DNA from 3 places in the Kitasatospora sp. NPDC057542 genome. Region 1 is predicted to be linked to each of the others. Evidence: riboswitches for the same ligand, from Rfam matches in the RefSeq annotation. Region 1 holds a riboswitch; each other region holds the start of a gene.
What was found. Region 1 has a riboswitch for cobalamin ahead of ACFU7Y_RS14665 (ribonucleoside-diphosphate reductase subunit alpha). Riboswitches for the same ligand answer to the same signal wherever they lie in the genome.

Region 1 (4,035 bases):
CCGCCGAACCGGACCCCGACCCCGCCGGGCCCCGCACGGCCGTGGCGGTGGACAACCCCGACGGCGTCGAGCTGGCCCCGTACACCATCCCGCGGGTCCCCGCGATCGGCTGGGACCCGGGCCCCAGCCCCCGCCGCCGCTGGATCGCCCGCGGCCTGCTGGGCGCCGTCCTGACCGTCCAGGCCGCGCTCTCGCTGCGCCTGCTGGCCGCCGCGCACCCCGACGAGGCCGCCGCCATGGTCTCCGGGCGCCAGCAGCTGGCCCACCTGCTGCACGGCACCCCGGTCACCACCGACCTCGTCGACCGGGTGCACGGCTCGCCCTGGCTCTACCCGCCGCTGGCCGGCGCCGCCGCCGACGCCAACGGCATCTGGGGCACCCGGCTGCTCAGCCTCGGCTTCGCGCTGCTCACCACGGTGCTGCTGTACTCGCTGACCAGGCGGCTGTTCAACGAGCGGGTCGCCATCTGCGCCATAGCCGTGTACGCCGTCCTCCAGTCCACCGTCGTGGTCGGCTTCTACGCCGCGCCCGAGTCCCTCGCCGTACTACTGGTCGCCCTCGCGGCCTGGACCACGGTGTTCACCGCCCGCCGCCACCCGGCCCTGGCCCTGCTCGCCGCCCCACCCACGGCACTGGCCTGCGCCGTGGCCTACTCCGCGGCCTTCGCCGTCCCCGCGCTGGTCGCCCTCGCCTTCGCCTGCGCCCGGCCGTACCACCGGGCCGGGCCGGCCGCCGTGCGCGCGCTGCTGGCGGCCCTCGGCACCCTCGTCCTGCTGCTCCCGTTCGGCACCCTGGGCAAGGTCGCCGGGTGGTCGCCCTCGCACGGCAACGCCCCCGGCTCTGCCGGCTCGATCCTGCTCGGCACGCTCCAGTGGGCCGGTCTGTTCACCGTCCTCGCGGTGGCCGGCACCATCGCCTACGCGCGCCGCGAGCAGATGAACGAGCACGACGCGCCGGAGAAGGACGCCGTCCCCACCTCCCGGAGCCGGCGCGCCCTGCTCGGGGCCACCCTGACCGTCACCGCCCTGCTGATCCCCGCCGCCCACCTGTGGACCGGCACCTCCGGCGCGCTGTTCCGCCACCTCGGCTACGGCATGCTGCTCGCCGCCCCGCTCGCCGGGGTCGGCCTGACCCGGCTGGTCGGTGCCCACTTCCGCCATCCCCAGCTCGGCATCCTGGTGTGGGTCGCCCTGCTCGCCCTCGGCCTGGAGCAGTCCGCCCTGCGCTACCAGAACGGGCCCGACTCCGGCCGTCTGCTGGCCGTCCTGCGGGCCCACACGCAGCCCCAGGGCCGCTACCTCACCGAGGTCGACGGACTCGCCGAGTACTACCTCGGCAGCGTCTCCAAGCCCGAGCAGTGGGTCTCCGCGCGCACCGGCACGGAGTACCGCGACGGGGCCGGGGTCCAGCATCACGGCGACGACGGCAGCGCGGCCGCGATCCGGGACGGCTGGTTCACGATGGTCGTCCTCGACAGCACCGCGCCGAGGGCCACCGACCGGGCCCTGAGCGAGGCCCTGACCGCCGCCGGGCACTACCGGCTGGTCGCCCAGTTCACGTCGCCGACCGGCGATTCGAGTACGTACAAGGTCTATCTCAAGCACTGACCGGCCGCCCGGCCCACGCACATCTGCGACACGACAGGCACAACATATGGTGCCGCCGCAGTCTGGCGGCACTACATGTATGCTCACTCCTGCTGTCGATGCAGGGGAACCCGGTGCGAATCCGGGACTGCCCCGCAGCGGTGTGCGGGCGGCTCCAGCAGCCGTCCCGCGAGTCCGATTACCTGCCGGACAGCGTGCGCCACGGCCCTCCCGCAGAGGCCGCGCCGGCACCAGCAGTACCCCTCCGGGCCTCGCGGGCGGGCCGGGGAGTAACCGTCGCGCGACGCCGTCTGCGTTCGCGCCGTGCTCCCCTGCCCAGATCGGCCCGGTACCCCCGATCACCGCCGCCGATCGCCGCCAGGAGAGAGCGCCTTGACCATCGCCGCCTCAGCCACCCTGCCCGCCCAGGGCTCCGGTACCGCCTTCACCGACCCGACGGTCTCCGACCCCGGCGGCGCCCTGCTGCGGCTGCTCACCGACCGCAGCACCGACCTCACCGAGGTGGACCCCGGCCATGTCGCCGCCGCCGCGCTGCGCGGCCGCCACGCCGGCTCGGACTTCGCCGAGCTGCGCGGGCTGGCCGTGGACGCCGCCGCGTCGATGATCGCCGAGGACCCCCAGTACTCGAAGCTGGCCGCCCGCCTGCTCGCGCTGGAGATCGTCGACGAGGCGACCAGCCAGGGCTCGGTGTCCTTCTCCGCCTCGATCGCCGTCGGCCACGCCGAGGGCCTGATCGGCGACACCACCGCGGCCTTCGTCGCCAAGCACGCCGCCGCCCTTAACGGGCTGATCGACGCCGCGGGCGACGACCGCTTCGAGTACTTCGGCCTGCGCACCGTGCAGTCCCGCTACCTGCTGCGCCACCCGATCACCCGCAAGGTGATCGAGACCCCGCAGCACTTCCTGCTCCGCGTCGCCTGTGGCCTGGCGGTCGGCGACAGCGAGCAGTCGGTGCGCGAGGTGGCCGAGCTGTACGGCCTGATGAGCCGCCTGGAGTACCTGACCTCCTCGCCGACGCTCTTCAACTCCGGCACCCGCCACCCGCAGATGTCGAGCTGCTACCTGCTCGACTCCCCGCTGGACAACCTGGACTCGATCTACAACCGCTACGCGCAGATCGCCCGGCTGTCCAAGCACGCCGGCGGCATCGGCCTGTCCTACTCGCGCATCCGCTCGCGCGGCAGCCTGATCCGCGGCACCAACGGCAAGTCCAACGGCATCGTGCCGTTCCTGCGCACCCTCGACTCCTCCGTCGCCGCCGTCAACCAGGGCGGCCGCCGCAAGGGCGCGGCGTGCGTCTACCTGGAGACCTGGCACGCCGACATCGAGGAGTTCCTGGAGCTCCGCGACAACACCGGCGAGGAGGCGCGCCGCACCCACAACCTCAACCTGGCGCACTGGATCCCGGACGAGTTCATGCGCCGGGTCAACGCCAACGAGGACTGGTCGCTGTTCTCCCCGGCCGACGTGCCGGAGCTGGTCGACCTGTGGGGCGCCGACTTCGACGAGGCGTACCGCAAGGCCGAGCTGGCCGGCAAGGCCGTCCGCACCATCCCGGCGCAGACCCTGTACGCCCGCATGATGCGCACCCTCGCGCAGACCGGCAACGGCTGGATGACCTTCAAGGACGCCTCCAACCGCGCCGCCAACCAGACCGCTCTGCCGGGCCGCACCGTGCACTCCTCCAACCTGTGCACGGAGATCCTGGAGGTCACGGACGACTCCGAGACCGCCGTCTGCAACCTGGGCTCGGTCAACCTCGGCGCCCACGTGGCCGCCGGGGCCTGCGCCGACGACCTGCTCGGCGCCATGGACTGGGAGCGGCTGGACGCCACCGTGCGCACCGCCGTCACCTTCCTCGACCGCGTGGTGGACATCAACTTCTACCCGACCACCGAGGCCGGGACGTCCAACTCCCGCTGGCGGCCGGTCGGCCTGGGCGTGATGGGCCTCCAGGACGTCTTCTTCAAGCTGCGGCTCGACTTCGACTCCGCCGAGGCGAAGCAGCTGTCCACGCTGATCGCCGAGCGCATCATGCTCACCGCGTACGAGCGCTCCGCCGACCTGGCCGAGCAGCTCGGCCGCCACGAGGCGTACGGCGAGACCCGCGCCGCCCGCGGCGAGCTGCACATCGACCACTTCCCGACGGCCGCCCCGCAGTGGGCCGACCGCTGGACGGCGCTGCGCGCCCGGATCGCCGAGACCGGCCTGCGCAACTCGCTGCTGCTGGCCATCGCGCCGACCGCGACCATCGCGTCCATCGCCGGCGTGTACGAGTGCATCGAGCCGCAGGTGTCCAACCTGTTCAAGCGCGAGACGCTGTCCGGCGAGTTCCTCCAGGTCAACCCGTACCTGGTGCGCGAGCTCAAGGAGCTCGGCGTCTGGGACCAGCAGACCCGCGACGCGCTGCGCGACGCCAACGGCTCGG
Region 2 (4,035 bases), on a different contig from region 1:
CGCTGGGCGAGGCGATCGAGGAGACCACGGGCGGTGCGGACGCGTACGGCATGGGGCGGGTTCCTTCCCTGGACGACACCACGTCAGCCTGCGACTGCGCCGACTCATGTGTCCAATACGTACACCGGCCGCCATCCATAGGCTGGAGATATGGATCAGCGAATCGAGCTCCGGCATCTGCGCTACTTCCTGGCGCTGGCCGAGGAATTGCACTTCGGCCGCGCCGCCCGCCGGCTGCACATCGCCCAGCCGGCCCTGTCCCAGCAGATCAGGCAGCTGGAGAAGATCGTCGGCGTCGAGCTGTTCCGGCGGACGTCCCGGAGCGTGCGCCTCACGGACGCCGGGATGACGTTCCGGCCGCGGGCGAGGGACCTCCTGGGCCGGCTGGCCGCCGATCTGGACGAGGCCGGCCGGGTCGGCCGCGGCGAGGCCGGCCGCCTGGACGTCGCCTTCATCACCTCCGCCGCCGCGATCGTCAGCGAACGGCTCCGGGCCTTCTCCCTCCGCCGCCCGGACGTCCAGGTCAGGCTGCACGACGGCTTCACCGTCGACGTCCTGACGGCCCTGGAACGCGGCACGGCCGACATCGGGATCGTCCGTGATGCCGAGGAACGCGACGACATCGACCTCGCCCTCCTGACGACGGAACGGTTCGTCGCGGTCGTCCCCGCCGACCACCCCGCCGCGGAGGGAGACCGGGTGGAAGCGGCGGCGCTGGCCACCGACCCCCTGATCCTGTTCCCGCGCTCGGCGGGAGCCCGCGCGTTCGACGTGAACACCCAGCCGATCCGGGACACCGGCAACGACGTCCGGGTCGTACAGGAGTGCTCGAACTGGCACACCGTCATCATGCTCGTCGCCGCGGGCCTGGGCGTCACCATTGCCCCCCACAGCGTCACCACGCTGCTCCCCGCGGGCGCCCGGCGCCTCGAACTCGACGGGCCGTCCGCCATGAGCCGGGTCTTCCTGGCCACCCGCCGAGGAGACGACCGGCCCCTCGTGCGGGCCTTCGTCGCGGCCTCCGAATCCGTGGCGGGCCGGGACGGACGGTCGAACGACGCGCCCTTGATGCTGTCCTTCACCGCGACGTAGGCCTTGCGCCCGTCCGGGCTGACCGCCACCGAGGCGGGTGACGCGTCCAGTTCGACGGTCCGCGGGACACCCGGGACCGGCCCGCCGGACGTGCCGGTGACGGCGCCGGCGGAGCCGGACCCGGCGAGAAGCAGTGCCGCACCCGCCGCCAGGGCGCCTGACCAACGGGCCTTCGGCAAGAGCGAGTGCCCGTACGAGGTGTGGCTTCGGTGAGGCACACGAAGGCCGCAGCCCTGCGGGAGGGCTCCGATCCGTCCGTGCCGGTGACGATCGGACCGCTGGCACCCGGTGCGGGAGTGGTGTGCACGGGAACCTCCAGGACGTGCGGTCCGACCAAGGCCCGCCCGGCGGGCAGCAGCGGCCCGGAGCCCCGCTCCGACCGGCGGACGACGTGTACGTTCCGGAACCGCTGACGCGCCGCGCCGCCCCGCTTCCGGGGCGGCGCACGCCGGTCAGTCAGCCGATCGCCGCAGAAGGTAGGTGTCCATGATCCAGCCCTTGCGCTCGCGCGCCGACTCGCGCAGTTCGCGGATCCGCGGGGCGGCTTCGGCCAGCGGGCCGGCGACCAGGATCTCGTCGGGAGTGCCGAGGTAGGCGCCGTAGTGGATCTCCAGCCCCTCGGGGTCGATCCCGCTGAAGGCGGCCCGGCCGTCGAGCATCACCACCACGTCGTCCACGTCCTCGGGGAACCCCTCGGCCAGGCGGCGGCCGGTGGTGATCTGTACCGGGCGGCCGACCCGGGTCAGCGTGGTGCGGTGGCGGGCGGCGAGCGCGGACACACTGCTGATGCCCGGGATCACCTCGTAGTCGAACGCGACCGTGCCGCGGGCCCGTACGTCGTCCACCACGGCGATGACACTGTCGTAGAGGCTCGGATCCCCCCAGACCAGGAACGCGCCCGTCTCGCCCTCACCGAGGTGCTCGACGGCCAGCTGCTCGACCAGGTCGGCGCGGCGGACGCGCCAGTCGTCCACGGCGGTCGCGTATGCCGGGGTGGTGCGGTCCCGCTCCGCGTCCGGCGCTTCGACGAGCCGGTGCCCGGGCCGCCCGTGCTCGGCCAGGATCCGGCGACGCAGCCGGATCAGGTCCTGCCGTTCCTCGCTCTTGTCGAGGATGAAGAAGACATCCGTGCGGGCGAGTGCCTTGACCGCCTGCAGGGTGAGGTGGTCGGGGTCGCCCGCGCCGATGCCGATGACGAAGATGTGCCGCATGAGAGGCATTCTGCCGTCCGAGACACCCTGATCACGCCGGCAGCCGGGAGGAGCGCGTCGCGAAGCCGGGTATGGACCACCGTGACGTGACGCACGAACCCTTGACCGGATCTTTTCCGTTTCGCCATGATGGGCCGTCAAGTAGCGACTCCGCCGATGGGGGAAGTCCGGTCCGAATCCGGCGCTGACCCGCAACGGTAGGCCTCCGGCTCCACGTCGGCGGCGAGCCCGATTACCCGTCGGCGGAGGTGTGTCGTCCCCTCCTCCCGTCGTGGTCTGCGGGCCGGAGCTCCGAGGGCTGCCCGGCGTGTCGCCGACGTCCTCCGGGCCCCTGCGTCCAGGCCCGGAAAGGCACCCATGCCCGCGCTCCGCCGCACTCTCGGTCTGCTCGCGATACCCGCCCTCGCACTCGCCACCGCGCTCCCGGCGGCCACCGCCGCCCACGCCGCGCCCGCCGCCGCGACCTCGTCCCCGACGGTCCGCCCCGACGCCGCCGCGGGCGGCTGGCTGGCCCGCCAGCTCGTGGACGGCGACCACTTCGAGTCCGTCTTCAACGGGACCGCCTACCCCGACCAGGGCCTGACCGTGGACGCCGTGCTGGCCTTCGCCGCCTCGCACAGCTCCGACGAGGCCGCCGCGAAGGCCACCGCCTGGCTGGCGAAGCCCGAGATCATCAGTGGCTACCTCGGCGACGGCACCACCGAGGCCTACGCGGGCGCGACCGCCAAGCTGCTGCTCGCCGTCGAGGTCCGCGGTGGGAGCCCGACGGCCTTCGGCGGCGTCGACCTGCCGGCCCGCCTGCGCTCGCTGCAGACCGCCGAGGGCCGTTTCTCCGACCGCTCCCAGTGGGGCGACTACAGCAACGCCTTCGGCCAGTCCCTCGCCGTGATCGCCCTGCACCGCACACCCGGTGACGCTCCGGCGGCGGCTGTCGACTTCCTCGCGAACAGCCAGTGCGCGGACGGCGGCTTCCCGGTCTCCTTCGGCCAGGCCACCTGCACCAGTGACCCCGACGCCACCGCACTCGCCGTCCAGGCCCTCGCCGCCACCGGTCGCGCCGCCAAGGCGAACACGGGCCTGGGCTGGCTCACCGCCCACCAGAACACCGACGGCGGGTTCGCGGCGGCCGGGGCGAGCGCCTCCAATGCCAACACCACCGGCCTGGCCACCCAGGCGCTGCTCTCCGGCGGGCGCCTCGTCGCCGGCCTCAAGGGCTGGAGCCGGTTGGTCACGTTCCAGCAGGGCTGCTCCGCCGACCCGGCGGTCCGCGGAGCCGTCGCCTATGACGCGTCCGGCTTCAACGCGGGCAACGGCGCCCGGGCCACCGCGCAGGCCGTCCTCGGCCTCGCGGGCACCCCGCTGGCCACCCTCTCCGCTTCCGGGGCCCGCCCCGATGCCCCGACCCTGGCCTGCCCGGCCCCGGTCGCGCGCTGAACGAGCCTGACACCAGGAGGATTTCACCGATGACCGACACTCTCACCGCGGTCCGCCCGGCCCGCCGTACGCTCGGGTCGATCGCCGCCGCGGCGGCCCTCACCGCCGGACTGCTCGGCGTCTGCGCCGTCCAGGCCCCGCAGGCGCAGGCGGCCGCCTGCACCGGCACCACCGGAGTCACCGTCGTGGTCGACTTCACCGCCGTCGGCGGCGGCATCCAGACCGGCTGCGCGCTCGGCGACCCGGCCAGTGGCCTGGCCGCGCTGACCGGCGCCGGATTCTCGTACGCCTTCCACCC
Region 3 (4,035 bases), on a different contig from region 1:
GCCTTCACCTGGCCGTTCGTCGTCGCCCCCGGAAAGTTCGGCTCCAACTACGCCCCGCCGCTGATCTTCGGAGCGCTGCTCGTCCTGGTACTCGCCGTCGTCATCGCCGAGATCTCGGCCGGCGGCATCGACGCCAAGGCCCTCGCCATGCTCGGCGTGCTTTCGGCCGTCAACGCCGGACTCCGGCCCCTCGGCGCCGGGACCGCCGGAGTGGAGACGGTCTTCTTCACCCTCGTCCTGGCGGGCCGCGTCTTCGGCCCCGGCTTCGGCTTCACCCTCGGCTGCACCTCGCTGTTCGCCTCAGCCCTGCTCACCGGCGGAGTCGGCCCCTGGATGCCTTACCAGATGTTCGGCTGCGCCTTCGTCGGCATGCTCGCCGGGCTGCTGCCGAAGGCCCGGCGGGGCTGGGAAGTGCCGATGCTGGCCGTGTACGGGGCCTTCTCCGGCTACCTTTTCGGCTTCCTGCTGAACCTGTCCTTCTGGCCGTTCTCGACCGACCCGAACAGCTCCATCGCCTACCTCCCCGGCCTGCCCTTCACCGAGCAGTGGCATCGCTACCTGCTCTTCGACCTCGCCACTTCGCTCGGCTGGGACACCGGCCGAGCCGTCACCACCCTGACCGCCGTGCTCGTCGTCGGGCCGGCCGTCCTGACCGTCTTCCGCCGAGCGGCCCGCCGCGCCAACTTCGAGCCCACAGTGCATTTCGAGGCCCATCACGGTCCGGATGTCACGCTGGGGCCGCAAACCGTCGCTCAGCCCACGGGGCAGGCGCACTCCTGAACCGAAAGGTCACCATCGTGCCCAAGCCTGCGAAGCACCGGACGATGACGCTGAACGGGGTCGACGTCGTCGTCCTGACCCCGGAACAGCACGCCGGACTGGAATCCGCACGCCGCCAGCTGGGCGGGGCGCAGGCGCAGGTCGCCGGGATGAAGCTCGACCTCCGCCGGGGACGGCAGCTGTTGGGTGAAGCCCAACGGGTGCTGGCGAGCATTCCCGCCGACCAGATCGAGCGACTGGAGGGTCAGTTGGGCCCGGGTCGCGGCGTGCCCCAACTGATCGCGGACATTCGCGCTGCCCTGCCACGCACGCCGGGCACCTCGCCGCGAACCTGACCGTCGGCCCGCGGGCCGCGATGGGGTCTCATCATGCGGACATGTTCCACGATCTCCGCGTCAGTCCCAACTGTTTGCGCATAAGCTGATCAGGCAGCCGGTTCGCCCTGTCCGCCAGGCAGGCGCGTCGTAAGAGGGAACCCGGTGGGAATCCGGGACTGCCCCGCAGCGGTGAGTGGGAACAACCGCCGTCATATGCACTGGGCCCGGGAGGGTCTGGGAAGCGACGGCCAGTAGGTGTCCGCCTTTCATGGGGTGGGCGTGCCCGCGAGTCCGAAGACCTGCCACTGCCCGTACGCAGACGACCTGCGTGCGGCTATCCGGTGACCTCGTGGGCGGGTCGGCGACCATACCAGGCAGATCAGGCCCGTACGTTCCGTGACGGCCGCCGCCCGGTTCGTCATCCCTTCGCGCCCTCGCCCCGTCCCCGGGTACTTGAGGAGACAGACTCGCGAAGGAGAGTCCCTTGACTACGAAGTCCGCAGCCGCGGCAATCGCGACCGTGTACGGCTACCCCCGCCAGGGCCGGGGTCGGGAGCTCAAGAAGGCCGTCGAGGGGTACTGGAAGGGCACGGTCACCGCCGACGCCCTGCTGGCCACCGCCGCCGACCTGCGCCGCGGGAACTGGCAGCAGCTCGCCGACTCCGGCATCGAGGAGGTCCCGACCGGGGACTTCTCGCTCTACGACCACGTGCTGGACACCACCGTCGCCGTCGGCGCGATCCCGCCCAGGCACCGGGAGGCAGTCGAAGTCGACGCGCTGGACGGCTACTTCGCCATGGCGCGCGGCACCCAGGACGTCGCACCGCTGGAGATGACCAAGTGGTTCGACACCAACTACCACTACCTCGTCCCGGAGCTGGGCCCGGACTCCGCCTTCGCCGCGAACCCGGCCAAGGCCGTCGGCGAGCTCAAGGAGGCCCTCGCGCTTGGCCATGACGCCAGGCCGGTGCTGGTCGGGCCGGTGACCTACCTGCTGCTGGCGAAGCCGGCGCCCGGGGTGGCCGCCGAATTCCAGCCGATCACCCTCCTGGACCGGCTGCTGCCGGTCTACGCGCAGCTGCTCGCGGCGCTGAAGGACGCGGGGGCCGAGTGGGTGCAGTTGGACGAGCCCGCGCTGGTCCAGGACCGCACCCCGGCCGAGCTGAACGCCGCCGCCCGCGCCTACCGCGAGCTGGGCGCCCTCACCGACCGGCCCAAGCTGCTGGTCGCCAGCTACTTCGACCAGCTCGGCGAGGCGCTGGCGGTGCTGGCGAAGGCTCCGGTCGAAGGCTTGGCGCTGGACTTCACCGGCCCGGCCGCCGCCAACCTGGACGACCTCGCCGCGGTGGGCGGGCTGCCCGGCAAACGGCTGGTCGCCGGAGTGATCGACGGCCGCAACATCTGGATCAACGACGTGGAGAAGTCGCTCTCCACCCTGGCCACCCTGCTCGGACTCGCCGACCGGGTCGACGTCGCGCCCTCCTGCTCTCTGCTGCACGTGCCGATCGACGCAACCCTCGAACGCGACATCGACCCGCAGATCGCCCGCTGGCTCGCGTTCGCCAAGCAGAAGGCCGCCGAGGCGGCGCTGCTCGCCCGCGGTCTGCACGAGGGCACCGGCGCGATCACCGCCGAACTCGCCGCCAACCGTGCCGACCTCGCCTCCCGCGCCACCTCCCCGATCACCCACGACCCCGCCGTCCGTGCCCGCACCGCCGCCGTCACCGCCGACGACACCCGCCGCGCCCAGGCCTACCCGGAGCGGGCCGAGGCCCAGCGCGCCCGGCTCGGCCTGCCGCTGCTGCCGACCACCACCATCGGATCCTTCCCACAGACCACCGAACTGCGCCTCTCCCGCGCCGATCTGACGGCCGGGCGGATCGATGACGCCGCCTACCGGGAGCGGATGGAGGCCGAGATCCGCGAGGTCATCGCGTACCAGGAGAAGGCCGGACTGGACGTCCTGGTGCACGGCGAGCCCGAGCGCAACGACATGGTCCAGTACTTCGCCGAGCAGCTCACCGGCTACCTCGCCACCCGGCACGGCTGGGTGCAGTCCTACGGCAGCCGGTACGTGCGCCCGCCGGTCCTCGCCGGGGACATCTCCCGGCCGCACCCGATGACCGTCGACTGGTTCCGCTACGCCCAGGGCCTGACCGGCCGGCCGGTCAAGGGCATGCTCACCGGTCCGGTCACCATGCTCGCCTGGTCCTTCGTCCGCGACGACCAGCCGCTCGGCGACACCGCCCGCCAGGTCGCCCTCGCCCTGCGCGACGAGGTCACCGACCTGGAGGCGGCGGGCGCGGCGGTCGTCCAGGTCGACGAGCCGGCCCTGCGCGAGACCCTGCCGCTGCGGGCCGCCGACCGCCCGGCGTACCTGGCGTGGGCCACCGAGGCGTTCCGGCTGGCCACTTCGGGGGTGCGGGCCGACACCCAGATCCACACCCACATGTGCTACGCCGAGTTCGGCGCGATCATGACGGCGATCGACGAACTCGACGCGGACGTCATCTCCCTGGAGGCCACCCGCTCCCACATGGAGGTGGCCGACGAACTCGCCGAGGCGGGCTACCCGCGCGAGGTCGGCCCCGGTGTGTGGGACATCCACTCGCCGCGGGTGCCGAGCACCGAGGAGGCCGTGGAACTGCTGCGCGCCGGCCTGGATGCGATCCCGGCCGAGCGGCTCTGGGTCAACCCCGACTGCGGCCTGAAGACCCGCGGCTGGCCGGAGACCCGTGCCGCTCTGGAGAGCCTGGTCGGCGCCGCACGTCTGCTGCGCGAGGAACTGGCCGGCTGACGCACCGACGCGAGACCGAACGGGCGGGTGCAGACCGTGTGCTGCACCCGCCCCGGTGGCGCGCCCCGTCGAGGAGAGAAGAGGGGTGCGTCGCACCATGGCACGTCCCGCCGGGCGCAAGATCTTCGCCCACGCCAAGCT

Region 2: it holds a riboswitch for cobalamin, as region 1 does, so the genes downstream of both, ACFU7Y_RS37805 (prenyltransferase/squalene oxidase repeat-containing protein) here and ACFU7Y_RS14665 (ribonucleoside-diphosphate reductase subunit alpha) in region 1, are expected to answer to the same signal.
Region 3: it holds a riboswitch for cobalamin, as region 1 does, so the genes downstream of both, metE (5-methyltetrahydropteroyltriglutamate--homocysteine S-methyltransferase) here and ACFU7Y_RS14665 (ribonucleoside-diphosphate reductase subunit alpha) in region 1, are expected to answer to the same signal.

What each region holds. Positions count from the first base shown of each region.
Region 1 is NZ_JBHVFE010000093.1:10,435-14,469, forward strand. It holds gene ACFU7Y_RS14660 (glycosyltransferase family 39 protein) at 1-1,607, shown strand, start outside; cobalamin riboswitch at 1,654-1,812, shown strand; gene ACFU7Y_RS14665 (ribonucleoside-diphosphate reductase subunit alpha) at 1,980-4,035, shown strand, end outside.
Region 2 is NZ_JBHVFE010000500.1:2,133-6,167, forward strand. It holds gene ACFU7Y_RS37790 (GNAT family N-acetyltransferase) at 1-52, opposite strand, end outside; gene ACFU7Y_RS37795 (LysR family transcriptional regulator) at 151-1,092, shown strand; gene cobF (precorrin-6A synthase (deacetylating)) at 1,545-2,303, opposite strand; cobalamin riboswitch at 2,414-2,562, shown strand; gene ACFU7Y_RS37805 (prenyltransferase/squalene oxidase repeat-containing protein) at 2,661-3,737, shown strand; partial or broken gene ACFU7Y_RS37810 (hypothetical protein) at 3,767-4,035, shown strand, end outside.
Region 3 is NZ_JBHVFE010000209.1:804-4,838, forward strand. It holds gene ACFU7Y_RS24515 (ECF transporter S component) at 1-780, shown strand, start outside; gene ACFU7Y_RS24520 (hypothetical protein) at 798-1,115, shown strand; cobalamin riboswitch at 1,197-1,419, shown strand; gene metE (5-methyltetrahydropteroyltriglutamate--homocysteine S-methyltransferase) at 1,582-3,894, shown strand; partial or broken gene ACFU7Y_RS24530 (helix-turn-helix domain-containing protein) at 3,992-4,035, shown strand, end outside.